Regions from separate parts of the Glutamicibacter sp. 0426 genome, predicted to be linked through region 3. Evidence: riboswitches for the same ligand, from Rfam matches in the RefSeq annotation. Region 3 holds a riboswitch; each other region holds the start of a gene.
What was found. Region 3 has a riboswitch for S-adenosylmethionine ahead of BKX98_RS06205 (O-acetylhomoserine aminocarboxypropyltransferase/cysteine synthase family protein). Riboswitches for the same ligand answer to the same signal wherever they lie in the genome.

Region 1 (7,389 bases), on a different contig from region 3:
AGGAGAGCAGGTAGGTAGCCACGAAGTAGCTGGCGCGCGACGGCTTGTTCGATGCGCCGACAATGGCGATGGTCTTCGTCTCGCGCAGGATCTCCAGGCGCTGCGCGGCTCCCGGGCCTTCCCAGGTGGTTTCAACGGCAGTCATTAGTTTGCTCCCTTCGAAGCGGTTGGCAATGCGCAGGCGGAACCGTCATAAGTTGGCGCTTCGAACTGCGCGGCGGAACCGGCGGCAGCCTCCTGCGAAGCGGCCAGTGCCTGGTCCAGATCCCAGAGGATGTCCTCGACGTCTTCAAGGCCCACGGACAAGCGGATCAAGTCTTCCGGCACGCCAGCGGAGACCAGCTGCTCGGCGCTCAGCTGCTGGTGCGTGGTGGAGGCGGGGTGCAGCACCAGGGTGCGGGCATCGCCGATGTTGGCCAGGTGGCTGGCCAGTTGCAGCGCCTCGATGAACTTGGCACCGGCTTCGCGTCCGCCCTTCACGCCGAAGCTGAAGACCGAGCCGACGCCCAGGGGCAGCAGCTCCTTGGCCTGCTCGTGCTGCGGGTGGGAATCCAGGCCTGCGTAGTTCACGTAGGTGACGCGCTCATCGGATTCCAGCCAGGCGGCGACCTGCTTGGCGTTGGACAGGTGGTTGTCCATGCGCTGCGGCAGGGTCTCCAGGCCCTGCAGCAGCTGGAATGCCGACTGGGCCGGCAGCGACGGACCAAAGTCGCGCAGCTGCTCGCTGCGCAGCTTGGTCAAGAAGCCGTATTCGCCGAAGTTGTCCCACCAGGAGACGTTGCCGTAGCTGGCTACCGGCTCGGTCATGGTGGGGAACTTGCCGTTGCCCCAGTTGAACTTGCCCGACTCGATGACCACGCCGCCCAGGGTGGTGCCGTGCCCGCCGATGAACTTGGTGGCCGAGTGGATCACGATGTCCGCGCCGTGCTCGATGGGGCGAAGGATGTATGGGGGAGTGAGCGTCGAGTCCACTACCAGCGGGATGTTGTGGCGGTGCGCCACCTCGGCCAGGCCCTTCAGATCGGCGATGTCGCCGGACGGGTTGGCCACCACCTCGGTGTAGACGGCCTTGGTGTTCTCCTGGATCGCGGCTTCGAAGTCCGCGGGATCGTTGGAGTCGATAAAGGTGGTGTCCACGCCGAAGCGGCGCAGCGAGACATCCAGCTGGGTGATGGTGCCGCCGTAGAGCTTCGAGGAGGCGACAATGTGGTCGCCGGCTTGGGCCAGCGCCGCGAAGGTGACGAATTCCGCGGCCATGCCCGAGCCGGTGGCTACCGCGCCGATGCCGCCTTCCAGCGAAGCCATGCGCTCTTCGAAGGCCGCCACGGTCGGGTTGCCGATGCGCGAGTAGATGTTGCCGTACTTCTGCAGGGCAAAGAGGTTGGCCGCATCGTCAGCGTCCTTGAACACGAACGACGTGGTCTGGTAGATGGGCACTGCGCGTGAGCCATGCTCGGCATCGGGGGTGCCTCCGGCATGCAGGGCGCGGGTGCGGAATCCAAACTTGTGATCTGCCATGGTGGCTTACGACTCCTTGTCGACGGGGGTTTCGCGTGCACCGCAGGGCGGGCCGCGATCGAGGCAGGAATCCCGGAATCAATGTCGCTTCCTGCCGTTCTCCAACGGGTAAGCGGCTGCATCGTTTCTGGCGGTAGCACCGTAACCACCGGATGTGGCAGGTTGCTGCGGCGTCGTCGAACCAGATCTCTCAGCCGCTCGGGATGGTGTAATAATCTTCGCAACATGACCGTTCGTGACCCAACTATGAGTCGTAACGTTGCGTATCGGGCCTGTGATCGGAGATTCTTCGACATCTATGGCACCGGTAGGCTGGAGTCATGGATACTTCGCTGGCACTGGTTCGACACGGGCAGACCGATTGGAACCTTGCAGGCCGACTGCAGGGGCAAACCGACATCCCGCTGAACGAAACCGGACGCGAGCAAGCTCGCGAAGTCGGGCGCAAGCTCATCGGCCAAGACTTTTCGCTCATTCTGGCATCCCCTTTGGCGCGTGCCCGGGAAACTGCCGTGCTGATTGCCCAGCAGATCGGGGCAGAAACGGGCAACGCAGTTCCGGAACTCATTGAACGCGGTTTCGGCCCGCTGGAGGGCCGGATCATGGCGGAGGTCAGCGACGAGGAATCGGCTGCCGCCGCAGACCAGATTGAGCCGCGTGCGCACATCTTGAACCGCGCGGTGCCAGCGCTGCTGGGCCTAGCCAGCAAGCATACCGGACGCAAGATCATGATTGTGAGCCATGGGGCCACCATGCGCACCATTCGCGACGCCTTGGCAGGAACCAGGCAAGCCCAAGGCGTGGAGAATGGCGAAATTATCGACGTGGATTTGGCCCGGCTTGAGCAGCTCGCCGGTGAATCCGACTTGGTGGCATTCTAGGAATCCGTGCGGCAGCGGGGTGAATGACAAAATTTTTCATTCACACCTCACAGAACAGGTGGCCGTTGCGTTTACATGGTGAGAGGCCAGCAGGTCGCGAAATCCCAGGAGAGCCATGCAAGCACCATTCGAGCGGATAGTCCAAGACTATGGACTGAACGTCCTGCGTGTTTGCCGCGCCCTGCTGGATGAGCACCGCGCGCAAGATGCCTGGTCCGAAACCTTCCTCGCCGCGCTCAAGGCGTACCCGCAGCTGCCAGATGATGCCAATGTCCTGGCGTGGCTGGTGCGCATTGCCCGGAACAAGGCCATTGACGAGTTGCGCAAGCATAAGCCGGAGATCCTTAATGACCAGGACATGGATGGTCCCGCGTCCGGGATGAACCGGCCGGATCTGCAGTTGGACAATCTTCAGCTCTGGCACGAGGTGAATCAGCTTCCCGGCAAGCAAAGGCAGGTCGTGGCCTATCGGTACTTGGGCGGGATGAGCTACGCGCAAATTGCCGAAATCCTTTCGGGCAGCGAAGCCGCTGCCCGCAGGGCCGGTGCCGACGGGATCAAGAACCTGCGGGTCCGGCTAGACGACCAGGAACTATGGCGGGAGCAGCCATGAACGAAAAAAATTATCAGCAGCAGGCGACGGCCGCTGAAATGCAAACCCTCGACTCGCTGCAAGGCCAGCTCGCTGAAAAAGCCCGCGCGCTTGAACTTGTCGATGTCGCCTATCGGATGGTCGACAGCCCAGTGGGTTCATTGCTGCTGGCCAGCACCGATGCCGGGCTGGTGCGGGTGGCATTCGAATCCGAGGGCCACGACCGGATACTTGAGCTGCTCTCGGAAAAGCTCAGCCCACGCATCCTGCGCGACAAGTCGAGCCTGGATGGGACCGCCCGGCAACTCGATGAGTACTTCGAGGGCACACGGCACAGTTTCGAGCTCCCGGTGGATCTGCAGCTCTCTACGCAGTTCCGCCGCCAAGTGCAGCTGGAACTGGGGCATATCGATTACGGGCAGACCCTCAGCTACGCCCAGCTGGCGCAGCAGATCGGCAAGCCGAAGGCGGTGCGAGCCGTCGGCTCAGCGTGCGCCACCAACCCGATTCCCATCGTGTTGCCCTGCCACCGGGTGCTGCGCACCGATGGATCATTGGGCGGCTATCTGGGAGGACTGCAAGCCAAGACGGAGCTGCTGAAACTTGAAAACCCGGACTTCGCAGGCAGCGCGGCGACGCTTTTTTAACTGGCCATAGCCGGCTTAAGCAAATGCTGGACTGTTGCTCCCCACCAGGGGAGCAACAGCCCAGCACTATCTGCCAGAAGCTAGCGGCTACTTGGCCAGCAGTTCGAAGCGATCCGCGTCCATGAGCTTGGCCCATGCAGTAGCGAAGTCCTTGACGAACTTCTCCTTGGCGTCGTCCGAGGCGTAAACTTCGGCGAGAGCACGCAGTTCCGAGTTGGAGCCGAAGACCAGGTCCACGCGGCTGCCGGTCCAACGGCCGTCGGTGGTGGTGTAGGTCTGCTCGTCAGCCGACGGGATCCACTCCAGACCGAGTTCCAGCAGGTTCGCGAAGAAGTCGTTGGTCAGAGCGCCCGGGGTGTCGGTGAAGACGCCCTTGTTCGAGCCGTCCCAGTTGTTGCCGATGACACGCAGGCCGCCGAGCAGCACGGTCATCTCCGGAGCCGACAGGCCCAGCAGGTTCGCGCGGTCGATCAGCAGGTACTCGCTAGGCAAGTTCAGGAAACCGGAGTCGTAGTTGCGGAAGCCGTCAGCGACTGGCTCCAGCCAAGCGAACTGCTCCACGTCGGTCTGCTCCTGGGTTGCGTCAACGCGACCCGGGGTGAATGGAACCTCGACTTGCTGTCCGGCTGCCAGGGCAGCCTGCTCAACACCGACGTTGCCGGCCAAGACCACAACATCGGCGAAGGATGCCTTGATCTCGGAGGTGGCGTTGAACTGGTCAACGATTTCCTCGAGCTTGGCGATTACTGGCTTCAGCTGCTCCGGCTGGTTCACTGACCAGGAAACCTGCGGCTCCAGGCGGATGCGGCCGCCGTTTGCGCCGCCGCGCTTATCCGAAGAACGGAAGGTCGCTGCGGCCTTCCACGCGGTGGAGACCAGCTGCTGCACCGAAAGGCCAGCGTCGTTGATCAGGGACTTCAGCTCGGCGATTTCCTTGGCACCCAGGGTGGTTTCTGGAGCAGCCGGCAGCGGATCCTGCCAGAGCAGGTCCTCGGCTGGAACCTCTGGGCCGAAGTAGCGGGACTTCGGGCCCATGTCGCGGTGGGTCAGCTTGAACCAGGCGCGGGCGAAGGCGTCGGCGAACTTGTCCGGGTTCTCCTTGAAGTTCTTGGAGATCGGACCATAAATCGGATCGAAGCGCAGTGCCAGGTCACTGGTCAGCATGCGCGGTTCGCGCTTCTCCAAGGTGTCGAACGCAGGCTGAACTAGGCCGGCTCCGCCGCCGTTGACCGGGCGCCACTGCTTGGCACCTGCTGGCGACTCGAACAGTTCCCACTCGTAAGCGAACAGGATGTGGAAGAACTCGTTGTCCCAACGGGTTGGGTGGTAGGTCCAGGTCACTTCCAGACCGGAGGACACGGTGTCTGCACCCTTGCCGGTGCCGTGGCCGTTCTTCCAACCCAGGCCCTGCATTTCCAGCGGAGCTGCTTCTGGATCCGGACCAATCTTGTCATCGGCGTGGGCGCCGTGGGTCTTGCCGAAGGTATGGCCGCCAGCGATCAGCGCTACGGTCTCTTCGTCATTCATGCCCATGCGGCGGAAGGTTTCGCGGATGTCGATGGCCGAAGCCAGCGGATCCGGGTTGCCGTCTGGACCCTCGGGGTTCACGTAGATCAGGCCCATCTGGACTGCAGCCAGAGGGGCTTCCAGGTCGCGCTTGCCGGTGTAGCGCTCGTTGTCCAGCCACACCTTTTCAGGGCCCCAGTAAACGTCGTCGTCAGCTTCCCAGACGTCCTTGCGGCCGCCGGCGAAGCCGAAGGTCTCGAAGCCCATGTCCTCCAGAGCCACGTTGCCGGCCAGCAGGATCAGGTCGGCCCAGGAGATGGCCTGGCCATACTTCTTCTTTACCGGCCACAGCAGGCGGCGAGCCTTATCCAGCGATACGTTGTCTGGCCACGAGTTCAATGGGGCGAAGCGCTGCTGGCCTGCGCCGCCGCCGCCACGCCCATCGTGGGAGCGGTAGGTGCCGGCGGAGTGCCAAGCCATGCGGATGAAGAACGGACCATAGTGTCCGAAGTCTGCTGGCCACCAGTCGTGGGACTGGGTCATGATCTCGGCCAAGTCGGCCTTCAGGGCCTCCATGTCCAGTGCGTTGAACGCCTCGATGTAATCGAAGTCCTCATCCAACGGGTTCGATACCTGCTGGTTCTTAGCAAGGATCTTCAGGTTCAGCTTGTTCGGCCACCATTCGGTATTGGCGTTGCCCTGGGTTGGGTGAACTCGACCCGCGCCAACTACTGGGCACTGACCTGCGGTCGTCTCAGACATGTGCTCTTCCTTCCGGATTTTTTAGGGGATTGTGCGGTTCATGTCCGCCACGCGGGAACGAGTCCTGCGTGATGGCAAATCTAGGGGGTTACTACGACATCTTTCTGCGCATTCGCGGCCTGGCAATCAGGGCAGGTGCCCCAGTAGATCACTTCGGCCTCGTCGATGCTGAAGCCGTGATCGTTGGACGCATGCAGGCACGGGGCGCCGCCGACAGCGCAGTCGACGTCCGCCAGCTTGCCGCACTGGCGGCACACCACATGGTGGTGATTGTCGCCAACGCGGGCTTCGTAGCGGGCGATATGGCCCTGCGGCTGTATCTGCCGGATGACTCCCAGCTTCGTGAAAAGCTTCAGCGAATCGTAGACAGCTTGGTGCGACACATTGGGGTGCCCTTCGCGAACGGCCGAAATGATGGTTTCGGTATCCGCGTGCGGGTGCGCAGTGACAGCGGACAGTACCGCAACGCGGGGTTGCGTAACCCGCATCGATGCCGCCTTCAGCACCTGCTCGATCCCTGCCTTTGATGTCATGTAACCAGCATGCCCGCTTATTTTGAATGAGTCAAGATAAGTTCGAATGTATTACAGGTTACAAGTTGGTGAGTGGCAACAATGCGCCGAAAGAGCTTCTGTGCAGTAAGTATGCCTTTTGAGGCATGCCTTGGCGGAGGGGAATCGAAGCTGAGGTGATTGTTGAATTCCGGATATTCGAGACGAATAAACGAAGTGGAGAATGGTTCATTCCGATTTCGGAGGTAATTCGGGGCGGGGAAGGATTTAGCGGAAGCGGAAACCGGAAATCCGAGTGAGGCGAGGAAGCTCACACGGATCGCGGCACCAGCGAAAACATCTTGATCCAGTGCGTATCCAACGTTGAAAATGGCGTGAAATCAAGGATCTGATTTGACCCTCGGTGAGATGTCGACAATGCTGGAAAAGGCCCATTTTGGATTTATCGTGTCAATTCCGTGCTAAATCGGGTCACTTCGCAGGAACATTTCGCGGGCTATTTGCGCAGAATAGCTGTTTCTTTCAGGCAGTTCTGACGCGAGATTTAGAGACAACGGACCGACACCCGAAAAGCAATTCGCAATCAATCACACTGCATGGCGATCGTTGACTCGAGAAACGATGGCTGGGCAGATTCCGTCTGGAACTTCTCCACGGGATCTCACCAGTGAAGGAAGAACGCAATGAAGCAGACGGATCAATCAATCGTAGACCTCGTCGAGGAACTGCATTCAGTTCGCCACAGGCGACCTAAGAAGTACTCCCTTTCCGGTACGGATTATTGGGTATTCGGAATCGCCGGCGTTATCGCGCTGGCATTCATCATTTGGGGTTTCTCCACCCCGTCGGGGCTGGGCAAGGCCTCCAGCGCAGCCTTGGACTGGGTTATCACCAACACTGGTTGGCTTTTTGTCATCGCCGCCGCATTATTCGCGGTCTTCGCTATTGTCGTAGCAGCGAAGAATTTCGGG
Region 2 (7,389 bases), on a different contig from region 3:
TGAAGCCGTGGTCGTGCCCGGTGTGCGGTGTAGTCATGGTCTCGCTCGTTCGTTCGTTCGTCGATGGTGTTCAGGGACGCGCCAGGGCGCGGGCGATGCGGTCGCCGAGGAATTGGACAATTTGCACGGTCAGGATCAGCACCACGATGGTCGCCAGCATGACATTCATGTCGAAGCGCTGGTAGCCGTAGGTCACGGCGAGATAGCCGATGCCCCCGGCCCCGATGGTCCCGGCGATGGCCGAGTACTCGATCATCGAGATGGTGTTCAGCGTGATGGCCGAGGCCAGGGCCGGCAGCGCCTCGCGGATCTGGGTGGTGCCGATGATCTGCGCGGCCGAACCGCCGGTCACCAGCCCTACGGCCAGGTTGTGCCTCGGCAGGTCGTTCAGCGCGTTCTGCACCAGCCGGGCGAAGAACGGGATGCCGGCAATGGTCATGGGCACGGCAGCCGCGGCAATGCCGATGGTGGTGCCGGTGACCCATTTGGTGAAGGGGATGATCGCTGCCATCAGCACCAGGAACGGCAGGGAGCGTCCCATGTTGGCGATCCAGCTGAGCACCGCATGCAGGCGCGCCCGCGGGAAGAGCCCCTGTCGATCGGTGTTGTACAGCGCGATGCCCATCAGTCCTCCGAGGCTGATGACCAGGGCCATGACGATTCCGACCATGGCCCAGGTCTGGCCGTAGGCCGGCAGCATCAACTCGGGCAATTGCTGCCACGGAGTGTCGGTGCCCACCGCTGCGCTTTCAAAGGGGATTCTCATGCGTTGGCCTCCACCAGTTCGCGATTGTTGCGGACCAGGCTGCCCGGGTCGGCCTGCAGGCCCCACCCGTCCAGCAACCGGACCAGGTCCTGAGGGCTCGTGCCCCGCACGCCCAAGCGCACGCGGCCCAAGGTCCCCTCGTGGTGCGCCTCGACGGCACCGCCAAGCAGGGCCACCGCGATCCCGTGCTCGATGCCCAGCCGGGAGATCCAGCCGGGATCGACCCGGTCTTTGCGGTAGGCCACCGTCACGGCATAGTCGAAGCCTGCCGGCAGGTCCTCGGCCCGCAGCGGCAGCAGCTTCTCCCCGGTCGCCGAGCCTGGGGAGGCCACCAGCTCATGCAGGGCTCCGTGCTCGGCAATGCGCCCGCCGGCCAGCTGGGCGACCTCGTCGGCCACATGCCGCACCACATCCATCTCATGGGTGATCAGGATGATGGACAAGCCCAGATCGCTGCGCAGCGAATCCAGCAGCCCCAGCACCTGGTGCGTGGATTCGGGATCCAGGCCCGAGGTGGCTTCGTCGGAGAGCAGCAGCCGTGGCCGCAGGGCCAGGGCCCGGGCGATGCCGACGCGCTGCCGCTGGCCGCCGGAGAGCTGCCCGGGATAGGCGTTCGCCTTCTCCAGCAGCCCGACCCGGTCCAGCAGCTGGGCCACCCGCTGCTGCATTTCGTGGTGGACCACCCCGAGGTTCCGCAGCGGAAGGGCCACGTTCTCGGCGACGCTCAGCCGGCTCAGCAGGGCCGAGTTCTGGAAGATCGTGCCGATGGCGCGGCGTTCAGCGCGCAAGGCCCTGCCAGAGAGCGCGCCGAGATCCTTGCCGTCAACGAGGATCTGCCCGCTGCTGGGCTTCTCCAGCAGCGAGATGCAATGGGACAGGGTCGATTTGCCTGCCCCGGAAGGGCCGACTACTGCGGTGATCGAGCCTTCCGGCACCGACAGGTCGATCCCCTTGAGCACCTCGATGCGCCCCTGAGCGGTGTCATAGTGCTTGTGCAGGTCCTTGATCTCGATCATGCTGCGTGCTCCTTGGATGTTGCACCGGGAAGGACTGCCCAGGGCCGAGGCTGTGCCGGCTCGTAGCCAGGCGTGGCCCGGTGGCAGCCACTGCTCCATCGGTCCTGGCGGTAGCACCGTCCCGTGGTTCGGGTGGTTGCTGCGACGTCAACGAGCCAGGTCTCTCGGTCGCTCTGGATGGGTTGCCCGGCCTTGGAGGCCAGGTGTTCCCAGCATGCGTTTCCTGGCCGGACCAAGCCAAGAGTTGCGCAACACTGCGACATCACGTCATTTCCGATCCGGCACTGCGGGCCGTCGGCATCATCTTCGGCGTCATGATTCGTCTCATTGCCGTTCATATGACCTTCCAAGTCGGAAGTGCTCCGGCGGATTTGCGCTCGGCCGGAGCCTTCCCCGGCAACCGCCGGCCGCTGATGCCGCGGCCCGGCCCGGCATCGGGAATACTCGATGCCGGCCTACGGTTGGAATCACCGACTGCTTTTGAAAGGACTGCCATGAAGATCGCAATTACCGGAGCCACCGGACAACTCGGAGGACTCGTCATCGATGCGCTGCTGGAGCGCGGGGCCGATCCCGCGCAGCTGATTGCCATCGGCCGTTCGGAGGAAAAGCTGGCCCCGCTGGCAGGCAAGGGCTTGGAAACCCGCGTTGCCGATTACAACGTCCAGCCAGATCTGGTTTCTGCGCTTGAAGGCGTCGACAAGCTGCTGCTGATCTCCTCCAGCGAAGTGGGCCAGCGCGTTGCCCAGCATGAGAACATCATCAACGCCGCCAAGCAGGTGGACGTCTCGCTGATCGCCTACACGTCCATTGCCAACGCGATGACCGGCGGCATGGAGCTCGCCGAGGAGCACATCGCCACCGAGCGATTGCTGGCCGGATCCGGCATCGGGTACGTGCTGCTGCGCAACGGCTGGTACATCGAGAACTACACCGACCAGCTCATGGGCTACCTCAATAGCGGCGTAATCCTCGGTGCCGCGGGCGAGGGCAAGATCAGCGCTGCCGCCCGGGCCGATTTCGCGGAGGCAGCCGCCGCGGTGCTGCTGTCCGATGAAGAGCAGAACGGCAAGATCTACGAGTTGGGCAGCGACAAGCCATTCACCCTCAACCAGCTTGCTGGCGCTGTCGGCGCCGCCGCTGGCCAGGACGTCGCCTACCAGGAAGTGGATCCCGAGCAGCTGGAAAAGATCTACGCTGATGCCGGAGTCCCAGGACCCTTCGCGCACATCCTCGTCGATACCGACGTGCGCATTCGCGAAGGAGCACTGGAGGTTAGCACCGGTGACCTGGCCAAGCTGATCGGCCGCGCTCCAGCGTCCTTGGGCAAGGTCATCAAGGACAACCTGGACAAGTAGCACCGATCATCGAGGGTCCAGCGGGCAGGCACTCGCGGCAGTCGCTGCCGCGGTGCCTGCCCTGCAGCATTTAAGCTTCTCAACCGCGAATATTCGCGCGACAAGGGTGCAATTTAACGCCCAGATAGATTGTGCTGCGTGTCACAAGCTCGCTGGGAGGTTCCGCTCCCGTAAATTTGCGCATACTTCATCCCCACCTGAAGAGGAGATCAAAGTATGCCACGAGCACGTTTGAGGCCAGTTGCCTGCGCTGCAGCCATCGCCTTGGGCCTGGGAGCTTTCTCGGCTGTCCCGGCGAGCGCGGATCCACGCCACACCGAAAAAGTCCCGACTGCCATTGGAACCGGAGGCGCGGTGTCTTCGGTGGACCCGGAGGCCACCGCCGCCGGCATCGAAGTCCTGCGCAAGGGAGGCAACGCCGTGGATGCGGCCGTGGCCACCGCGGCGGCACTCGGCGTCACCGAACCCTACAGCGCCGGCATTGGCGGTGGCGGATACTTCCTCTACTACGATGCGCAATCGGGAAAGGTCAGCACGATCGATGGTCGCGAAACCGCCCCGGCAGGCATTGCCAAAGATGCATTCATCGATCCTGAAACCGGCGAACCGTACAACTTCACCCCGGAACTGGTTACCAGCGGCGTGGCAGTCGGCGTGCCCGGAACCTTGGCCACATGGCAACGCGCCCTGGACAATTGGGGTTCGCAGAACCTGAAGCAGGTCCTGCGGCCGGCAACCAAAATCGCTTCCCGCGGCTTTGCCATTGATGAGACGTTCCGCGAGCAGACCTTGGACAACAAGGAACGGTTCGCCGCGTTCCCTGCCACGAGCGAATTGTTCTTGCCCGGCGGGGATGCTCCCCAAGTCGGGACCATCTTCAAGAATCCGGATCTGGCGGACACCTACCGGATGCTGGCCAAGCAAGGCCTCGACGGGTTCTATGCAGGCGACTTGGCCGCCGAGATCGCCCACACGGTGCAGGCACCGCCAAAGAGCGAAGACACCACCCTCCCGGTTCCCGCGGGGCAGTTGTCCACCGCCGATCTGGCCGGCTACAAAGTGGTTGAGCAGGAACCCACGCAAGTGGATTACCGGGGCTACGATGTCTTCGGCATGGCTCCATCTTCCAGCGGAGGAACCACCATCGGCGAATCGCTGAACATCCTGGGCCAGTTCGACGTGGCGGCCATGGACGAAGCCGATGCGTTGCACCATTATTTCGAGGCAACTGCTCTTGCCTACGCTGATCGCGGCAAGTTCGTCGGCGACCCGGCTTTCGCCGATGTTCCGACCCAGACCCTGACCGATAAGCTGTTCGGTGCGGATCGGGCGTGCGCCATCAATCCGGACCAGGCCGCGGCCAAGCCGGTCGCTCCGGGCGATATCGAGAACCATGATGGCCAGTGCCCTGCTGCCACCAGCGAGCCGGTTGAAGAGCGGGACACGGAAAACATCTCCACCACCCACCTGTCGGTGGTGGATCGCTGGGGCAACGTCGTTTCCTACACGTTGACCATCGAGCAGACCGGCGGCTCGGGCATGGTGGTTCCCGGCCGCGGATTCCTGCTGAACAATGAGCTGACCGATTTCTCCACGGTCTACGATCCGCAGGATCCGAACCGTATCGAGCCTGGCAAGCGCCCGCGCTCCTCGATGGCGCCCACCATTGTCCTGCAGGAGGGCGAACCGGTGCTGGCCATCGGTTCCCCGGGCGGTTCAACCATCATCACCACGGTGCTGCAGACCCTGGTGAACCGCATCGACTTGGGCATGAGCATCAGCGAAGCCATCGCCGCGCCGCGGGCATCTCAGCGCAATACGGCCGCGGTCACCGCCGAACCCGAGTTCATCGAATCCTATGGCCCTGCGCTTGAGGCCTTTGGCCACAAGCTCACGCCTGCTGGCGATTCCTTCACCCCGCAGGCTGAAATCGGTGCCGTTGAAGCGGTGGAAATCGCAGCCGATGGCACGCTCACCGCGGCGGCCGAGCCCACCAGGCGCGGCGGCGGTTCGGCCATGGTGCTGGAGCCAACCGAGTAGGCGTGCAGAAAAACGGCGGCCTGCGGCAACATTCTTGCGAAGTTGCCGCAGGCCGCCGCCTATTGCGCGAGCTGGCCAGCCGCTCAGGCCTGGGCGGCCAGCCGGTTGGCGACCTTGTACTGGGCTGCGCGGTGGGTGCCCTTCACGCGGTCCCCCTCGCCGAACAGCTTGTTGCGCAGCGAGCCCTTGGCGTACTCGGTCTTGTATGCGCCGCGCGCTTGCAGCTCGGGAACCACGTACTTCACGACGTCCTCGAAGGTGCCCGGGGTGATTGCGTAGGCCAGGTTGAAGCCGTCCACGTCGGTGTAGTCCACCCAGTCGATGAGCTTCTCGGCGACCTCGGCGCCGGATCCGACGGTGATCGGGCCGAAGCCGCCCACGCCCACCCATTCGGCCAGCTGGCGGATGGTCCACGGCTTGCCCTCGTCGCCGCTGGCCTTCTGGAAGGTTTCGACCGTGGACTGGATGGCGTTGGACTTCACGTTGGCTCCGATGACGTCGTCCGGGCCGTACGTGGACAGGTCAACGCCCATCCATCCGGAGATCAGCACCTGGGCGCCCTCGATGTCGGCGTAGGACTTGTAGTCCTCGAACTTCGCCTGCGCGGCGGCCGAGTCCTCGCCGGTGATGATGGTCTGCATCGCGAAGATCTTGATGTCGTGGCGGTCGCGGCCAGCGGCCTGCGCCGCGTCGCGGATCTTGGTAACGGTGGCCTTGAGCATTTCGCGGGTAGGGCTGGTCACGAAGACCGCTTCCGCGTTTTCCGCGGCGAACTTCATGCCGCGCGAGGAGGCGCCGGCCTGGTAGATCACCGGGGTACGCTGGGTGCTCGGTTCGGTGATGGCGATGCCGGGCACCTTGAAGTACTTGCCCTCGTGCTCGATCGGGTGCACCTTGGCAGGGTCGGTGTAGATGCCGCTGGCCTTGTCGGCCTGCACCGCGTCCTCCTCCCAGGAGCCTTCGAGCAGCTTGTAGACGACCTCAAGGTACTCGTCCGCGTGGTTGTAGCGCTCGTCGTGCTCCATCTGGTCGTCCTGGCCCATGTTGCGCGCGGCGGAGGGCAGGTAGCCGGTGACCACGTTCCAGCCCACGCGGCCGTTGGTCAGGTGGTCCAGGGTGGCCAGGCGGCGGGCGAACGGGTACGGGTGCTCGTAGGCGGTGCCGGCGGTGACACCGAAGCCCAGGTTCTCGGTGACCGCTGCCATCGCGGAGACCAGCATGAACGGGTCGTTGACCGGGGCCTGGGCGCCGGTGCGCAGCGGGGACTCGTTGCTGTCGTTGAACACGTCGTAGGTGCCCAGCACATCGGCCAGGAACAACCCGTCGAACTTGCCCTCTTCCAGCACCTTGGCCAGGTGGGTCCAGTAGCCGATGGTCTTGTAGTCGGCGGCTTTGTCCTGCGGGTGGCGCCACAGGCCCGGCGACTGGTGCACCACGCAGTTCATGTCGAATGCGTTGAATAGGATCTCGCGCTTGTTCTCGCTCATGTCTTTGCCCCCATTAGGTCGATGTTCATGGAAAGTATCTGGTTTGCGTCGCGGGCGCTCAGGCCCGCTGGGTCGAATCTTCGCCGGTGACGGACAGCCGCTGCGGCTGGACTCCGTTGATCTCGTAGTCCCCGACGATGCGCGCCTTGTAGATCGCCGGGTTGTGCGTGGCGATGGTGCGCGCATTGCGCCAGTGCCGGTCAAGGTTGCAGCCGCTTCTGGTGGACGAGGCACCCAGCCCGTCGAAGAGCTTGCTGGTCACCCCGATGGCCAGCGGCTGCACCACGGTTTGGGCACGGTTGGCGGCCAGCTCGCAGACCGCATAGCGTTCCTCGTCGTTCAGTCCCGGATCGCCCAGGGCCGCCTCGACTTCGAGCACCGCGCCGATCACCACCGAGTCAGCGGCGAAGGACTCCGCGGACACCTCGCCCACCAGCTGCAGGACCTGGGGTTCCTGGTACACCGGCACCCCGGTTCCGGTGGTGAAGATGCGGGTGCGTGCCTGCACGGCGCTGCGCAGGTCGTTCAGCGCGGCGCGGGCGATGCCTGCCTGCACGGACATGAGCACCAGCTGGAAGATCGCCGCTTCGGAGTCGTTGCGCTGCTGCGGCATGAAGCAGTCCACCGGGACCTGATGGAATTCGGTGGTGCCGGTTCCGGTCAGGCCCTGGCCGAATCCGTCCCAGTCATCGAGGATCTTGACGCCGCTGCGCTGGGTGGAC
Region 3 (7,389 bases):
AGCGGGGCCCGCGGCTTGGCCTGTGCAGAGATAGCCGTGCCATGCCTTGTTCAAGACGATGAATTTCCACCAGCCGGTCTGACTATAGCCGATTCAATTGCCGGGTCAAACCAATCGCTTTGCTAAATCTGGAAATCCCTTGCCTCATAGAGGTTCCGTACTTTAGCTGCGGCACGCTGCGGAACACCGGTCATCTTGACCCGCAATGCAACCGCCAGCACATCGAGAACGATGACCATCAGCAAGGAACCGTGCGCTGCCAACCACATCAATTCGGAATTCGGAAGCATCTGGCTTGGATCCATGCTGGACTCCGATTCCATACGGCTAATGGCGACACCGTCGGCAATCAGCCAAAGGACAAAGAAGGCCACCACGGTGACGTTCAAACCGACCATGGCTACCGCACCCGCGATACTAAGTGTTTTCATTGGATTTTGCGACATGTTCGGCTCCCGGGAGGCAGTTGGCATTCTGGTTCCCCGTTCACGGTGACCGGAGACCATCACTTTTGGAACCCAGTGTTCCTTGCCTGACGTGTGCCACAGGCGCGAATCGCCTGAAATGTGCAAACGGTTTGCCGTCGAATTGTGCACGTGGGCCTTCCCATTCAGAAGGCCCGCGTGCAGCAACGACAGGTCAGGCGGTAGCCAGGCTGCGGTGCTGGGTGCTGTCGGCCTCGGAAGCCTTCGCGGCCGCGGCCAGCCCGCGTTCCAGATCGGCAATCAGGTCCTCGGGCTCCTCGATGCCCACCGAGAGGCGGACCAAGTTCGCTGGAATCTCCAGCGGTGTGCCGATCAGCGAAGCGTGGGTCATTTCGCGCGGATAGCAGACCAGGGATTCAACCCCACCCAGGGACACCGAAAGCTGGAAGTATTCCATGGACTCGGCGAAGGCGCGGGCTGCCGCTTCATCGGAGAGCTGCAGTGAGAGGATCCCGCCGAAACCGCGCTGCTGGCGCTTGGCGAGCTCGTGGCCCGGATGGCTTTCCAGCCCGGGATAGTAGACGCGGGTCACCTCGGGACGGTCATCGAGCCAGCGGGCCAGGGTGGTTGCGGTGGCGCAGTGGCGTTCCATGCGCAGGCCCAGGGTCTTCAGCCCGCGGGCGGCCAGGTAGGAATCCTGCGGACCGGAGACCGCTCCCCCGGCGAACTGCTGGTAGCCGACGGCTTCGGCCAGCGATTGGCCGCGGTGCAGGTGGTCGGCCACGATGACCGCGCCGCCGAGGACGTCGGAGTGCCCCCCAATGTACTTGGTGGTCGAGTGCACCACCGCGTGCGCTCCGAAGTCCAGTGGCCGCTGCAGGTACGGGGTGGCGAAAGTGTTGTCCACCACCAGCAGGGCGCCGTGCTCGGCGGCGATTGCGGCCCAGCCGGCCAGATCGGCGATGCCCAGCAACGGGTTGGACGGGGTTTCCACCCAAAGCAGCGCGGTGTTCGGGCGCAGCGCGGCGCGCACCGCCTCCAGGTTGGTGATGTCCACCGCCGAGGAGCTGATCCCCCATTTGCCGTGCAGCTTCGAGATCAGCCGGTTGGTGCCGCCGTAGCCGTCGGCGCCCAGCACGATGTGGTCGCCCGGCTCAAGCACTGCGCGCAATAGCGCATCTTCGGCGGCGATGCCCGAGGCGAAGGAGAAGCCGGCGGCGCCGCCTTCCAGCGCGGCGAGCTGGGATTCGAAGCCGTTGCGGGTCGGGTTGGAGCCGCGCGAGTACTCGTGCCCGGCGCGCAGCACGTTGATGCCGTCCTGGATGAAGGTGCTGGTCTGGTAGATCGGCGGGATCACCGCACCGGTGTGCGGGTCCTTGTGCTGGCCGGCGTGCACGGCCTGGGTGTTGAAGCCGCTCATGCGAAGCTCACTTCCTTGGTGTCGGCGGTGGTCGCGGCCAGCGCGAGATCCAGCGACTGGGTGATATCTGCGAGCAGGTCGGCCGGGTCTTCCAGGCCCACCGACAGGCGCAGGGTGGAGGTGTTCAGCCCGGCGGCTGCCAGCTGCGCTTCGGAGAGCCGGCAGTGCGTCATGGTGGCCGGGTGGGCGACCATGGTGCGGGTATCGCCCACATTCGCGGCCAGGCTGATCAGCTTGAGCCCGTCGATCACCGGGGAAACCAGGGATGGGTGGGCCAGCTCGATGGCCAGCACGCAGCCGGTGCCCTTCGGCGCTAGCGTCCGGGCCAGCTCGTGGCTGGGGTGCTCGGGCAGCGCGGGGTGGTGGATGGCGGCAATGCCCGGATACTCGGCAAGCGCGTCGATCAGCCTGGTGACGCTGCGCTGCACGTGGGCCGCGCGCACCGGCAGGGTCTCGATGCCTGCGAGGATGCCCTGGGCGCTGGCCGGGGCGAGGGCCGGGCCCAGGTCGTGCAGGAACTTGGAGCGCACCAGCATCGCGTAGGCCGCCGGCCCGTGGCGCTCGAGCAGCGACGTGCCATTCAGCCGCACCCGCGGCGCGGCGATCTGCGGCCAGCGGGAGGAATCGGAGAAGTCGAAGGTTCCCGAATCCACCACTACCCCGCCAAGCACCGAGCCGTGCCCGGCCAGCCCCTTGGTGGCCGAGTGCACCACGATGTCCGCGCCGAGTTCCAGCGGGCGCACATTCAGCGGGGTGGCCAGGGTGTTGTCCACCACCACCGGGATGTTGCGCTCGTGCGCGATCGCCGCAATGGCCGGGATATCGGCCACGGTGCACAGCGGGTTGGACACGGACTCGAAGAAGAACGCCCGGGTGTCCTCCTCGATGGCCGCGGCCCAGGCGGCCGGATCGGCCTGGTCGACAAAGCTGACGCGGATCCCGAAGTCGGCGAAGGTGTCGGTGAACAGGTCCACGGTGCCGCCGTACAGCGAGGAGGAAGCCACAATGTGCCTGGGTCCCTGGGTCAGCGCCAGCAAGGACAACGCCACCGCGGACTGGCCGGTGGCGGTGGCTACCGCCTGGGCCCCGCCTTCCAGCGCGGCCACGCGCTGCTCGAGGATGGACACGGTGGGGTTGCCGGTGCGCGAGTAGGTGAAGCCTGCCTGTCGCAGCGCGAACTTCTCCACCGCTTCGGCGTGCGATGCGAATTGGTAGGCCGCGGAATTGTGCAGCGGCGGCAGCATCGGGCGGAACTCTCCGCTCGGGCGGTACCCTGCGTGCACCGCGTCGGTTTCCTGGCTCATTGCTCCTCCTCGTTGTCTGCGAGGGAGTGCACCGGACACCGAAGCCACGGGTCCGGAACTGCTCCATCGGTTCTGGCGGTAGCACCTTTCGGTTTCCCGATGGTTGCTGCGGCGTCGTCGAGCCAGATCTCTCGGCCGCTCTTGATGGGTTGTTCTTCCATGGTTGGGCATCGGCCGCGAACCGGGCAAGCGGCCCGAATCGCTGAGCTTCACAGAACGCCGCCGCGCTTCATATGTCGCCGAATTGTCATGATGACGTAAGGGCGCAAACCCTTATGTGACGCACCAAGGAAGCAAGAATCCTTGAAATCCCAGGGTTTTCACCCGCACGCATGACAGAGCACCAAATTTCAATGACCGGAGATGACGCTCAGCCCAGGACTTCGACTCCGAATCCGGCCACCACCGCGCGCACCTCGTCCAGGTAGCGCCGGGCCTGCTCGGTGAGCGGGATGGCGGCGTGGTCAATCCAGCCGACATCGATGCGCTCCTCGACAGCCAGCGGGATGGAGACAATGGAGGGATCCAGCTCGTCGCTGATGATGCCGGTGGAGATGGTGTACCCGCCCAGACCGATCATCAGGTTGAAGATCGTGGCGCGGTCCGAGACCTGGATTTCACGCTGGCTGGAGCGGGTGGAGAGGATCTCCTCGGCGAAGTAGAAGGAGTTGTTCGCGCCCTGGTCGAAGGTCAGCCGCGGCAAATCTTCGAGATCTTCGAGAGACACCAGGGTTCGGGAGGCCAGCGGGTTGCTGCGGGCAACGAAGATGTGCGGCTGGGAGCGGAAGAGCGGGTGGAATACCAGCCGGGATTCGCGCAGCAGCTTCTCGATGACCTTGCGGTTGAAGTCGTTGAGGTAGAGGATCCCGATCTCGCTGCGCAGCGTGCGCACATCCTCGATGATCTGCTCGGTGCGGGTCTCGCGCAGCGAGAACTCGTACTCGTCGGCGCCGCTGGCCTGGACCATCCGCACGAAGGCATCCACCGCGAAGGAGTAGTGCTGGGTGGAGACACCCAGCAGCCGGCGAGCCGAGGGACGGCCGAGATAGCGGTGCTCTAGCAGCTCGACCTGCTCAAGGACCTGCCGGGCGTAGCCGAGGAATTCGGCGCCGTCGCTGGTGAGCGTGATGCCCCGGGCGGAGCGGATGAGCAGCGTGCGCCCCACCCGCGCTTCGAGCTCCTTCATCGCCGCGGACATGCTCGGCTGGGCGACGTACAAAAGGTCGGCGGCAGCCGAGATGGATCCCTCGGCCGCGACCGTGGTGAAGTAGCGCAATTGCTGCAGTGTCAGACCGCTCGTTCCCTGAACCATAGTTTGAGTCTATAGGAATCCATAGTTAGACAGAGTTACCTGATATCAAAAATGCCATGCATGATTGACGCATCGACGTTCTTCCGGCCGCTTCCGGCCGCTGACCAACAGATTGGCCGCCATGCCAGACGCATTGACCTTCAGCATTTCAAGCACAGAATTCAACGAAAACTACACTCCTTCGCCGGACTCGCGACTCACCACGAACTTCGCCAATCTGGCCCGCGGTGAGCACTGCCAGCAGAATTTGCGCAACGCTCTGACGATGATCAACCGGCGCTTCAATTCGCTGGCCCACTGGGACAATCCCGACGGCGAGCGCTACTCGGTGGAGCTGGAAATCATCTCCGCCAATGTGCACTTCGACTCGGAGCAGGGCGCGCAGGACTTCCCACTGCTGGAGATGCTGGACACCAGCATCCTGGACCGCAAAACCGGTGTGCGCAGCCCCGGCATCATCGGCAATAATTTTTCTTCTTATGTGCGTGACTACGACTTCAGCGTCGTGCTGCCCGAATCCATCGACGCCGACGGCAAGCCGGTGCCTCCAGCGGATTTCGGCGACCTGCACGGTAGGCTTTTCGAGCATTTCCTGAATTCCGCGGCCTACCGCGAGTGCTTTGAGCAGCTGCCGGTCATCTGCATCAGCGTCTCCACTTCCAAGATCTACCGCCGCAACGGCAACCGCCACCCGGTGCTGGGCTGGGAGTACCGCCAGGACGAGGACTCGCTGACCGACACCTACTTCGCGAAGATGGGGCTGCGAGTGCGCTACTTCATGCCCGAGGGGTCCGTCGCACCACTGGCCTTCTACTTCCGCGGCGATCTGCTGGCCGACTACACCGATCTGCAGCTGATCAGCCTGATCAGCACCATGGAAACCTTCCAGAAGATCTACCGTCCGGAGATCTACAACGCGAATTCGGCGGCACCTGCGATCTACCGGCCAAGCCTCGGCGCGCAGGACTTCTCGCCAACGCGTATCTATTATGACCGCGAGGAACGCACCCAGTTGGGCAAGATCCAGGGCAAGTTCACCAAGGAGCACTTCATCGCTCCGCACCGCGAACTGCTCGACTCCTGGGCCGCCAACTGTGCAGTCCCTGCCGCCTAATCACCTACCTTCAGAATCCAAAGGACCAGTTATGACCAATTCCCTGCTTCCCACCTCTATCGTCGGCTCCCTGCCTAAACCTTCATGGCTTTCCGAGACCGAGACCCTGTGGTCTCCATGGAAGCTGGAAGGAGCAGCGCTGGCCGAGGGCAAGCAGGACGCGATGCGGGCCGCGGTGCTGGAGCAGACCCGTCGCGGCATCGACATCATTTCCGATGGAGAGCAGACCCGGCAGCACTTCGTGACCACCTTCATCGAGCACCTGTCAGGCGTTGATTTCGAGAATAAACAGACTGTGTTGATCCGCGATCGCTATGAGGCCAGCGTGCCCAGCGTTGTCGGCGCGGTAGAGCGTAAGGCCCCGGTATTCGTAGAGGATGCGAAGTTCCTGCGCACACTGACTGACCGGCAGATCAAGTGGACCCTGCCTGGCCCGATGACCATGGTGGATACCCTGCATGACAGCTACTACGGCAGCCGGGAGAAGCTAGCCTGGGAGTTCGCTGCCATCCTGAACCAGGAAGCCAAAGAACTGGAAGCCGCCGGAGTGGATGTCATCCAATTCGACGAGCCGGCGTTCAACGTGTTCTTCGACGAGGTAGCTGAATGGGGCGTAGCCGCTCTGGAGCGCGCCTGCGAGGGACTGAAAGCGGAAACTGTGGCGCATATTTGCTTCGGCTACGGCATCAAGGCGAACAATGACTGGAAGGCGACGCTGGGCACCCAGTGGCGTCACTATGAGAAGTCGTTCCCGTTGCTGCAGCGCTCATCCATTGACACCATTTCCCTGGAATCCCACCGCTCGAATGTCCCCCTGGAGGTCGTGGAACTGGTGCGTGGCAAGCGGGTCATGCTCGGCGCGATCGACGTGGCCAACCAGCAGATCGAAACCGCGGACGAAGTGGCAGAAACCCTGCGCAAGGCGCTGGAATACGTGGATGCGGACAAACTGATCCCAAGCACCAACTGCGGCATGGCACCGTTCCCCCGAGATGTGGCACTTGCCAAGCTCAGCGCACTGAGCGCTGGGGCTGCAGTGCTGCGTGAGGAGCTTTCCGGCGTTCGCGTCTAAGGCGCTGCAACCCTTTTTCTCTAACAAGAAATAGGCAAGTACCGGTGCGATTCAGTTCGTGGAGCAATACAACATGGTATGAATCGTTATATGACGAGATGCGAAGTAAATAACCTATCTGACATGGACCTGTTGATTTGTACTCACGTTGTCGACCAAGGGACTGATTGGCCGCAAGTGATTATGACAGGTCTAGGCGTTTTGGTTGCGGCTATCGTTGCCATCTTTGTGGGATCAAACCAACATAGGGCGCAAGTACTTCAACGTGCACGACAAGGCGTCGCCAACTTTCTCACAGCTGCAGATCGAACTTTCGAGCAAATGACCCTTGCCTACGATAGCGGCCAGGTAAATCCAGATAGTTGGAAGACCTCATATGGGGAAATGGAAGCTGCTGCGAACATAGTTCGCCTCACTGCACCGGATCGCATATATCAGGAAGCCGTAGCGTTAGAGGGAAACTTGCAACAGATCGAACTATGGCTTACCAAAAAGTGGCCAGACGCCAATGACTACTCGGATCCAAACAGTCTCGTATGCCGCATAAGTCAACACTCCGAGATAAAACAGAGGGTGGTCGCCGGTGCCGTCAATTACACATGGTTTGCTAAACGAAAGGCAGCTTTTCTAGATAACTTTGAGAGAAATAGAGAGCTACGCCGAATGCGCAAAGCCGGCATCGAAGGATGTGTGGATGGTCCTTCGTTCTATGATAGGAGCTCCTAAATCACTTGAAGGTGTG
Region 4 (7,389 bases), on a different contig from region 3:
GTGCCCGATTCGGCAACCGACACTGCCGAGGAAGTGACCACGGCGCTGGTTTCATCCAGCTCGGCGATGCCCAGGCGTGCGCCCGGGGCATCCACGCGCTGCTCAACGCTCTCGCCCAGCGCGGAGAGCCAACTGGTGTCCAGTCCGTGCGGGTAGACGACGCTGGAGGCGCCGGCCAGCTTGGCGGCCACGAATTCCGGGATCTGCGCGGCGTCGATGACGTCCACTCCGGCCTTGTAATCCACCAGGCGGTCGACCAGCAGCTCGATGAGCTCGGCTTCGCCCATGTCCGAGGTCTTGCGGTATTCGCGTGGAACTTCGGGCGCGACGGGCGCATCGGCTAGCGCCGAGCGGATCCGCCCGAGGATTTCGTCTTTTGCGCTCACTTGGACTCCTTTTCGTCGCTCCACCAGTCGCGGAAGGACTTGCTTGGCGGGGCTGGAATGTCGCGGCTGGCGGTCCAGCCTGCGGCGATGCCCGGAAGCTTCTTGATCTTCTTGTCCTTGCCGGACACCAGCCGGCCCAGCGGCAGGGCTTTCTCGAGCAGGCCAATGTTCTTGCCCTTGCCCAGTGCCCAGGAGCCGCCCTTCATCAGCAGATCCATTTGGGTAGGGATCTTGTGCTTGTCGCGGTTGGCATCCACATCGTCGCCGCGCAGGTGCACGAGGATTTCAGGGATGTTGATCTTCACAGGGCAGGCGTCGTAGCAGGCGCCGCACAGCGAGGACGCGTACGGCAGGGAGCCGTTTTCCTCGACCTCGATGCCGGTCAGCAGCGGGGAGAGGATCGCGCCGATCGGGCCCGGGTAGGTGGAGCCGTAGGCGTGGCCGCCGGTGCGCTCGTAGACCGGGCACACGTTCATGCAGGCCGAGCAGCGGATGCAGTTCAGTGCGGTGCGGCCGAAACGGTCGGCCAGGGCCCGGGTGCGGCCATTATCCAGCAGCACGATGTGCACGTTCTGCGGGCCGTCGTCTTCGCTGACCCCGGTCCACAGCGAGGTGTAGGGGTTCATGCGCTCGCCGGTGGAGGAGCGCGGCAGCAGCTGCATGAAGACCTCGATGTCCTCCCAGTGGGGGAGGACTTTCTCGATGCCCATGACGGTGATCAGGGTTTCCGGCAGGGTCAGGCACATTCGGCCGTTGCCCTCGGATTCCACGACGCCCAGGGTTCCGGTGTCGGCCAGCGCGAAGTTCGCGCCGGATATGGCGACCTTGGCGGCGAGGAACTTCTTGCGCAGGTGCTTGCGCGCGGCCTCGGCCAGCTTGGCCGGCTCATCGGTCAGGTTCGGATCCACCACCGGCATTTGGCTCAGGAAGATGTCGCGCACCTCGGTGCGGTTCTTGTGGATGGCCGGAACCAGGATGTGGCTTGGCTTGTCGTTGCCCAGCTGGACGATCAGCTCGGCGAGGTCGGTTTCGTACGCGTCGATGCCCTCGGTTTCCAGGTGCTCGTTCAGGCCGATTTCCTGGGTGGCCATGGACTTGACCTTGACTACCTCATTCGAGCCGGTGGCCTTGACCAGCTCGGTGACGATCTTGTTGGCTTCGGCCGCGTCACGGGCCCAGTGGACGACGCCGCCGCGGGCGGTGAAGTTCTTCTCGAACTCCTCCAGCCGCTCTTCGAGGTTGGCCATCGTCAGGTTCTTGATGGCGCTGCCGGTGTCGCGCAGCTCTTCCCAATCAGGGAGCTCGCCGACGACGTTCAGCCGCTTGTCGCGAATGGTGTGGGTGGCGTGGCGCAGGTTCTTGCGCATCTGGGTGTTGCCCAGTTCGCGGTGCGCCGCCTTCGGGAATGGCTCGGTCTCGAACAGGTTGCCCTGCCCGCCGGCTGGCATGCCGAGGAATACCTGGGTCACAGTGACACCGTCTCTTCCATGGTGCTGGCCAGGATGTCGGCCAGGTGCAGGGTCTTTGGCTTGGCTCCGGTGCGCGAAAGGCCGCCGCCGATGTGCATCAGGCAGGAGGCGTCGCCGCCTGCGCAGGCCGAAGCGCCGGTGGAACAGATGTTCTTCATCTTGTCTTCGAGCATCGCCGAGGAAACATCGGAGTTCTTGATCGCGAAGGTGCCGCCGAAGCCGCAGCACTGGTCGGCTTCCGGAAGCTCGTTGACGGTGATGCCGCCAACGGTCTTGAGCAGATCCAGCTGGCGGTCGCCGAGCTTCAGCGAACGCATGCCGTGGCAGGAAGGGTGGTAGGTGATGGTCTGCGGGAAGTAGCTGCCCAGCTGCTCTGCCGCGTTGGTGATTCCCAGGACATCCACCAGCAGCTGGCTCAGTTCGTAGGTGCGCTTGCCGACGGCAACTGCGCGGTCCTTGAGCTCGGGCTTGCCCAGGCGCTCGGCCAGGTACGGGTGCTGGTGCTTGACCGAAGCGACGCAGGAACCCGAGGGGGCGACCGCGACATCATAGTCTTCGGTGTCGAAGGCATTAATGTGGTTTTCGACGACGGGCAGCGCTTCAGGCATATATCCGGAATTCATATGCATTTGCCCACAGCAGGCTTGCGCCTTGGGGAAAATGACTTCATGGCCCAAGCGTTCCAGGATTTTCACGGTCGACTTGGCTGTTTCCGGATACATAGCATCCACAATGCACGTGGCAAAGAGAGCAATTCGCATAATAAATGACTCTTTCGGGGTGTGGTCAGACCATACTATGCGAGGTTCTTCGAAATAGTCAAGACTTGTTGTGATAGCTCTCACCTTGTACTCTAGGTGGTCGGACCACATATGGTCAGACCATCTCGAGTAAGGACGCCCACACCGTGTTTACACCCACGACAGACCCCATTGCGGGGAGCATCGCGCTATCGGCGCTGGTTGCACTCATCCCGCTGCTCACATTCTTCGTGCTCCTCGCGATCATCAAGGTCAAGGCCCACTGGGCCGGCCTGGGGTCGCTGGCTGTAGCGATCATCGTCGCGATCTTCGGCTGGCACATGCCCGTCGGGCTCGCGTTGAACTCCGGGGTCATGGGCATGGTGTTCGGTGCCTTCCCGATTGTCTGGATCGTCGTGATGGCGATCTTCCTCTACCAGGTGACCGTCAAATCCGGCCGCTTCGAGGACCTGCGCAGGGTCTTCGACGTCATCGGCGGCGGCGATGTGCGCATCCAGGCCGTGCTGATTGCTTTCTGCTTCGGCGGCCTGCTTGAGGCGTTGGCAGGCTTCGGCGCACCTGTGGCGATTACCGCCACCATGCTGCTGGCATTGGGCCTCTCCCCGCTGCGCGCTGCCTGCGCCGTGCTGATCGCCAACACCGCCCCGGTAGCCTTCGGCGCCGTGGCCATTCCGATTACCACCGCAGGCGCGCTGACCGGCATCCCGGCTGCCGACATCGGCGCCATCGTTGGCCACCAGTCCCCGCTGCTGGCACTGTTTGTCCCATCGATCCTGGTGCTGATCCTCGATGGCTGGCGCGGCATGCGCCAGACCCTGCCGGCAACGCTGACCATCGGCATTTCCTTCGGTGTCGCGCAGTGGCTGTGCTCCACCTACTTCTCCTACGAGCTGACCGATATCGTCGCCTCGCTGATCGGCCTGGCCGCGGCAGTGATCCTGCTTCGCTTCTGGACCCCGAAGGGCGCCGACGAAGCACGCCAGCGCGTACTGACCGCTGAAGCCGCTGCGCTTCCGCACGAATCGAACACCAAGCTGCACGCAGGCAACACCTGGATGGCTCTGTTCCCATACCTGCTGGTTATCGTCATCTTCGGCGTGGCCAAGCTGTGGAAGCTGGGCGTGGACATTCCTGCATGGCTGGCAAGCACCGACATCAAGTTCGGCTGGCCGGGCCTGGATGGCAAGATCCTGAACGCCGAAGGCGAAGCGGTCACCTCCACCGTCTACAACTTCCAGTGGCTGTCTTCCCCGGGCACCCTGTTGCTGATCACCGGCCTGATCGTGGCCCTGGTCTACTCGTTGAACGACGGCAATGGCGAATACAAGATGACCTTCGCCGAGGGTGCTGCCGAAATCGGCAAGACCATCTACAACATGCGCTTCGCGGCACTGACCATCCTGTCGGTCCTCGGCCTGGCCTACGTGATGAACCTGTCCGGACAGACCATCACCATCGGCACCTGGCTGGCGGGAACCGGCGCGTTCTTCGCCTTCCTCTCGCCAATCCTGGGCTGGATCGGCACCGCAGTGACCGGCTCGGACACCTCGGCCAACGCGCTGTTCGCCAAACTACAGCAAACCGCTGGCATCAATGCCGGCATCGATCCGAACCTGCTGGTTGCCGCCAACACCTCCGGCGGCGTGGTCGGCAAGCTGATCTCCCCGCAGAACCTGGCCATCGCCGCCACCTCGGTGAAGATGGAAGGCCAGGAATCGGTGATCCTCAAGAAGGTTGCCGGCTGGTCCGTAGGCATGCTGCTGGTGCTGTGCTGCTTGGTCTACCTGCAGTCCACCCCGGTTCTGTCCTGGATGCTGCCCTAGCCATGAACCGCTAAAATAGATCCGATGTCAATGAACCCAGCTCCGCGTGCGTACCAGATCGTTCTCCAAGCGATTGAAGAGGATCTGCGCAAAGAGAAGCTCTCCGTAGGAGACCAGCTTCCCGGCGAGCGTGCGCTCGCGGAGCGGCATGGGATCTCGCGGGCATCAGTCCGCGATGCCATCCGCATCCTTGACGTGATGGGCATTATCAGGACTTCCACCGGTTCCGGGCCCAACTCCGGAGCGGTGATCATCTCCAACCCCTCGGCCGGCATTTCGCAGGCCTTGCGGCTGCACTTGGCAGCCAAGGGGATCAACGTCCGCGAAATTGTCGAATCGCGCATCCTGCTGGAAACCTGGGCCGCGCAAATGAACCCGCGCGACCCGGTTTATGCCCAGCAGGTGATCGACCGCACCGCGGTGCTGATCATGCGCATGGACGATCCGCAGCTTTCGCGCGAGGCCTTCCACCGCATTGACGCCGAATTCCATGTGCTGCTGGCCTCCATGGCCGGGAATTCGGTGGTCGAATCCATGATGGAATCCCTGCGCAATTCGATCAGCGACTATGTCTCGGACTCAGTGCCCAGCGACGAGGCCTGGCAACCGGTGGTGCGCGTGCTGCGCCGCCAGCACAAGGCCATCCACCACGCCTTTGCGACGAATCAGCGCGAACGGGCAGCCCAGCTGCTCGAAGAGCACATCAACTGGTTCTACTCGCAGACGCGGTAGGGATAAGCAAGAGTTCAGCATGCGCATGGCGCCCCGGATAACGGTTCGGAATTTTTCCGATCCGGCCCCGGGGCGCCATTGCCGCATCTGCTAGCTGGCGATGCTCACCGCAGTGGTCACCGGTACCGGGTTGGCGAACAGATCCAGTACCGGGCAGTGGGCATCCACTGCCTGGCGCAGTTCTTCATAGCGTTCGGCCGATTCGGGGCCGGTGATCTGGATGTCCAGTTCCACCGACGAGAAGCCCGGGCGGATGGACTTGTCAATGCCGAAGAGGCCACGGACATCGAGGTGGCCGTTGGCCTGGATCTTCACCTCGTCCACCTGGATGCCGAGGTTTTGCGCGTACAAGCGGTAGACCACAACCTGGCAGGAGATCAGCGCGCCGAGCGCATATTCCACCGGGCTTGCCGCGACATCATTGCCACCCAGGGCAGCTGGTTCGTCGACCTGGAAAGTGTGCTTCCCGGAGACAATGTTGCTGGCTACCGAATCGAAACCCTCGCCCTCGACGGTAAAGGTCAATTTGGCGCTTTGCGGGGCCGCCGAGATGCGTTCGCCCCAGCCCTTGCCTGCTTCCTGCAGGCGCTGTGCGCGGTCTTCGGATACGGTCAGGGTAGATGCTGCATTAGACATGAGGAGTTAATCCCCTTTCTGGCGCAAGGGGCGCCATCGCTTACGCACCTTGGCGTTCAAGATGCGTCGAATCTTCACCTGGGGCACCCCGCACAATGACGCAGGAGGGTTGCCGTCCACTCAGCCAGGGCTCAAAGAGTGGAACTCGTGATTCTGTGCTTCTTTTCTATCGGTTGCGGTGCCAGCGCGTAAAGGGCAGGGGTAACTTTTCGTCATCGGGCAACTTGTCTGGCTGCTCGCTAAGATGGAATCGAGCTCTCGGGCGCCCACTGCACGAACAATGAACGGCGAGTATGGAATTCCAGCTGACACTTTCTGCGGCCCAGACCTTGGTGACCGAATCCGAATACAATCTGGGCCAGTTCCTCTGCGATTCGGGAAAAGTGGAGATCGTCCACCGGGACATGAAGCCGGGATATTCCCGCATTTCCGCAATGGTGCTGCGCGAATCGGTGATGGCCGAGCTGGAAATCAACCGCGGCAATATCAGTTTCACCAGCTTCTGCAGCAAGCATCCGGGCGTTCAATCCTGCGAGGATGTCGCCGCCTTGCTCATTGAAGTCACTACCGAAGAGGACCAGGGCTTCTTCGTCTCCGACTCCGGGGTGGACCCTTTCGCATGGAAACGCAATAGCAAGCCGCAGTGGGAGCGGACCCTTGACCGCCTGCTTCCGGTAATTTCTGATGAGCCGCCGATCGCCGAGGAACCGCTGGGATTGATCCTGAAAGTGGTCAGCGAACCCCGTTACGGAGGCGCGGACGCGCTGACCTTGCAGGCGCGGCCGGCCCGCCGGGGCACCAAGAGCCCTTGGGTCCAGACTGGAGTCAGCTGGCGCAACGTCGCCTTCGATGAGCGCTTCTCCAAGAAGCAGCGCCGAGCGGTCGTTGAACTGGACCGGCTGCGTGAACACGTAGAACAGAGCACCTACCGGCATTCGTGGGATCCCAAGGACTGGATCTCGCTGATGGATCTGCCTGGCCAGGACCTGCTGGATGCCTTCGAGGCTCTGCGCGACGCCGGAGTGCAGATCGTCAACGGCGGTTCCGCTGCCAAGCTCCCGGTGGAATTCAGCGAGATACCAGCCATGGCGCACGTGGATGTGCGCCGCACTGAACAGGGCCTGCGCATGGAAGGCAAGCTGCGCGGGCCGCGCGAAGAGCACCACCACCTCTTGCCGATCGGTACGCCACCGAGCCTGCTGGCCTACGCCTCCAGCCCCTTGCCGAAGGCCAAGGAACTCGGATTGGCGCAGTTCGCTGAACCTGTCACGAAGGAACTGGCGGCGTTCATCGAATCCGGTGCGCACATCATTCCGGATGGAGCCATCGAGCTTTTCGAGACCCAGCATCTGGACCGATTGCGCGTGATGGCGCCGCTGAAGAGCGAAGATGGCAGCTACCGCATCCCGGTTCCCGCGCGCCCCAGCCTCAAGCTGTCCTTGGAAAGCATCCAAGCCCCGCTGACCGTGCGCTATTCCTGGGAGTACTCATCTAAGGGGCCTCGCCAGCATGCCGTGGAAAAGGAAATTGCCGCTTCGGTGCAGGACAAGCTCGGCGAGCTGGGTTCGCTGGGGCAACTGAC

Region 1: it holds a riboswitch for S-adenosylmethionine, as region 3 does, so the genes downstream of both, BKX98_RS11395 (O-acetylhomoserine aminocarboxypropyltransferase/cysteine synthase family protein) here and BKX98_RS06205 (O-acetylhomoserine aminocarboxypropyltransferase/cysteine synthase family protein) in region 3, are expected to answer to the same signal.
Region 2: it holds a riboswitch for S-adenosylmethionine, as region 3 does, so the genes downstream of both, BKX98_RS11470 (methionine ABC transporter ATP-binding protein) here and BKX98_RS06205 (O-acetylhomoserine aminocarboxypropyltransferase/cysteine synthase family protein) in region 3, are expected to answer to the same signal.
Region 4: it holds a riboswitch for S-adenosylmethionine, as region 3 does, so the genes downstream of both, BKX98_RS14615 (OsmC family protein) here and BKX98_RS06205 (O-acetylhomoserine aminocarboxypropyltransferase/cysteine synthase family protein) in region 3, are expected to answer to the same signal.

What each region holds. Positions count from the first base shown of each region.
Region 1 is NZ_MPBI01000004.1:66,554-73,942, forward strand. Features, by position in the region: gene BKX98_RS11390 (CoA-binding protein) at 1-145, opposite strand, end outside; gene BKX98_RS11395 (O-acetylhomoserine aminocarboxypropyltransferase/cysteine synthase family protein) at 145-1,518, opposite strand; SAM riboswitch class I at 1,617-1,728, opposite strand; gene BKX98_RS11400 (histidine phosphatase family protein) at 1,839-2,399, shown strand; gene BKX98_RS11405 (RNA polymerase sigma factor) at 2,515-3,012, shown strand; gene BKX98_RS11410 (methylated-DNA--[protein]-cysteine S-methyltransferase) at 3,009-3,638, shown strand; gene katG (catalase/peroxidase HPI) at 3,726-5,906, opposite strand; gene BKX98_RS11420 (Fur family transcriptional regulator) at 5,987-6,439, opposite strand; gene BKX98_RS11425 (BCCT family transporter) at 7,102-7,389, shown strand, end outside.
Region 2 is NZ_MPBI01000004.1:81,547-88,935, reverse strand. Features, by position in the region: gene BKX98_RS11480 (MetQ/NlpA family ABC transporter substrate-binding protein) at 1-37, opposite strand, end outside; gene BKX98_RS11475 (methionine ABC transporter permease) at 71-766, opposite strand; gene BKX98_RS11470 (methionine ABC transporter ATP-binding protein) at 763-1,782, opposite strand; SAM riboswitch class I at 1,875-1,966, opposite strand; gene BKX98_RS11465 (SDR family oxidoreductase) at 2,277-3,140, shown strand; gene ggt (gamma-glutamyltransferase) at 3,357-5,180, shown strand; gene BKX98_RS11455 (LLM class flavin-dependent oxidoreductase) at 5,264-6,667, opposite strand; gene BKX98_RS11450 (acyl-CoA dehydrogenase family protein) at 6,726-7,389, opposite strand, start outside.
Region 3 is NZ_MPBI01000002.1:146,920-154,308, reverse strand. Features, by position in the region: gene BKX98_RS06215 (hypothetical protein) at 123-446, opposite strand; gene BKX98_RS06210 (cystathionine gamma-synthase) at 640-1,845, opposite strand; gene BKX98_RS06205 (O-acetylhomoserine aminocarboxypropyltransferase/cysteine synthase family protein) at 1,842-3,149, opposite strand; SAM riboswitch class I at 3,210-3,300, opposite strand; gene BKX98_RS06200 (LysR family transcriptional regulator) at 3,520-4,461, opposite strand; gene BKX98_RS06195 (putative oxygenase MesX) at 4,583-5,575, shown strand; gene BKX98_RS06190 (methionine synthase) at 5,607-6,647, shown strand; gene BKX98_RS06185 (hypothetical protein) at 6,771-7,373, shown strand.
Region 4 is NZ_MPBI01000006.1:105,739-113,127, forward strand. Features, by position in the region: gene BKX98_RS14590 (LUD domain-containing protein) at 1-386, opposite strand, end outside; gene BKX98_RS14595 (LutB/LldF family L-lactate oxidation iron-sulfur protein) at 383-1,834, opposite strand; gene BKX98_RS14600 ((Fe-S)-binding protein) at 1,852-2,616, opposite strand; gene BKX98_RS14605 (L-lactate permease) at 2,763-4,439, shown strand; gene BKX98_RS14610 (FadR/GntR family transcriptional regulator) at 4,464-5,171, shown strand; gene BKX98_RS14615 (OsmC family protein) at 5,262-5,807, opposite strand; SAM riboswitch class IV at 5,839-5,960, opposite strand; gene BKX98_RS14620 (DEAD/DEAH box helicase) at 6,101-7,389, shown strand, end outside.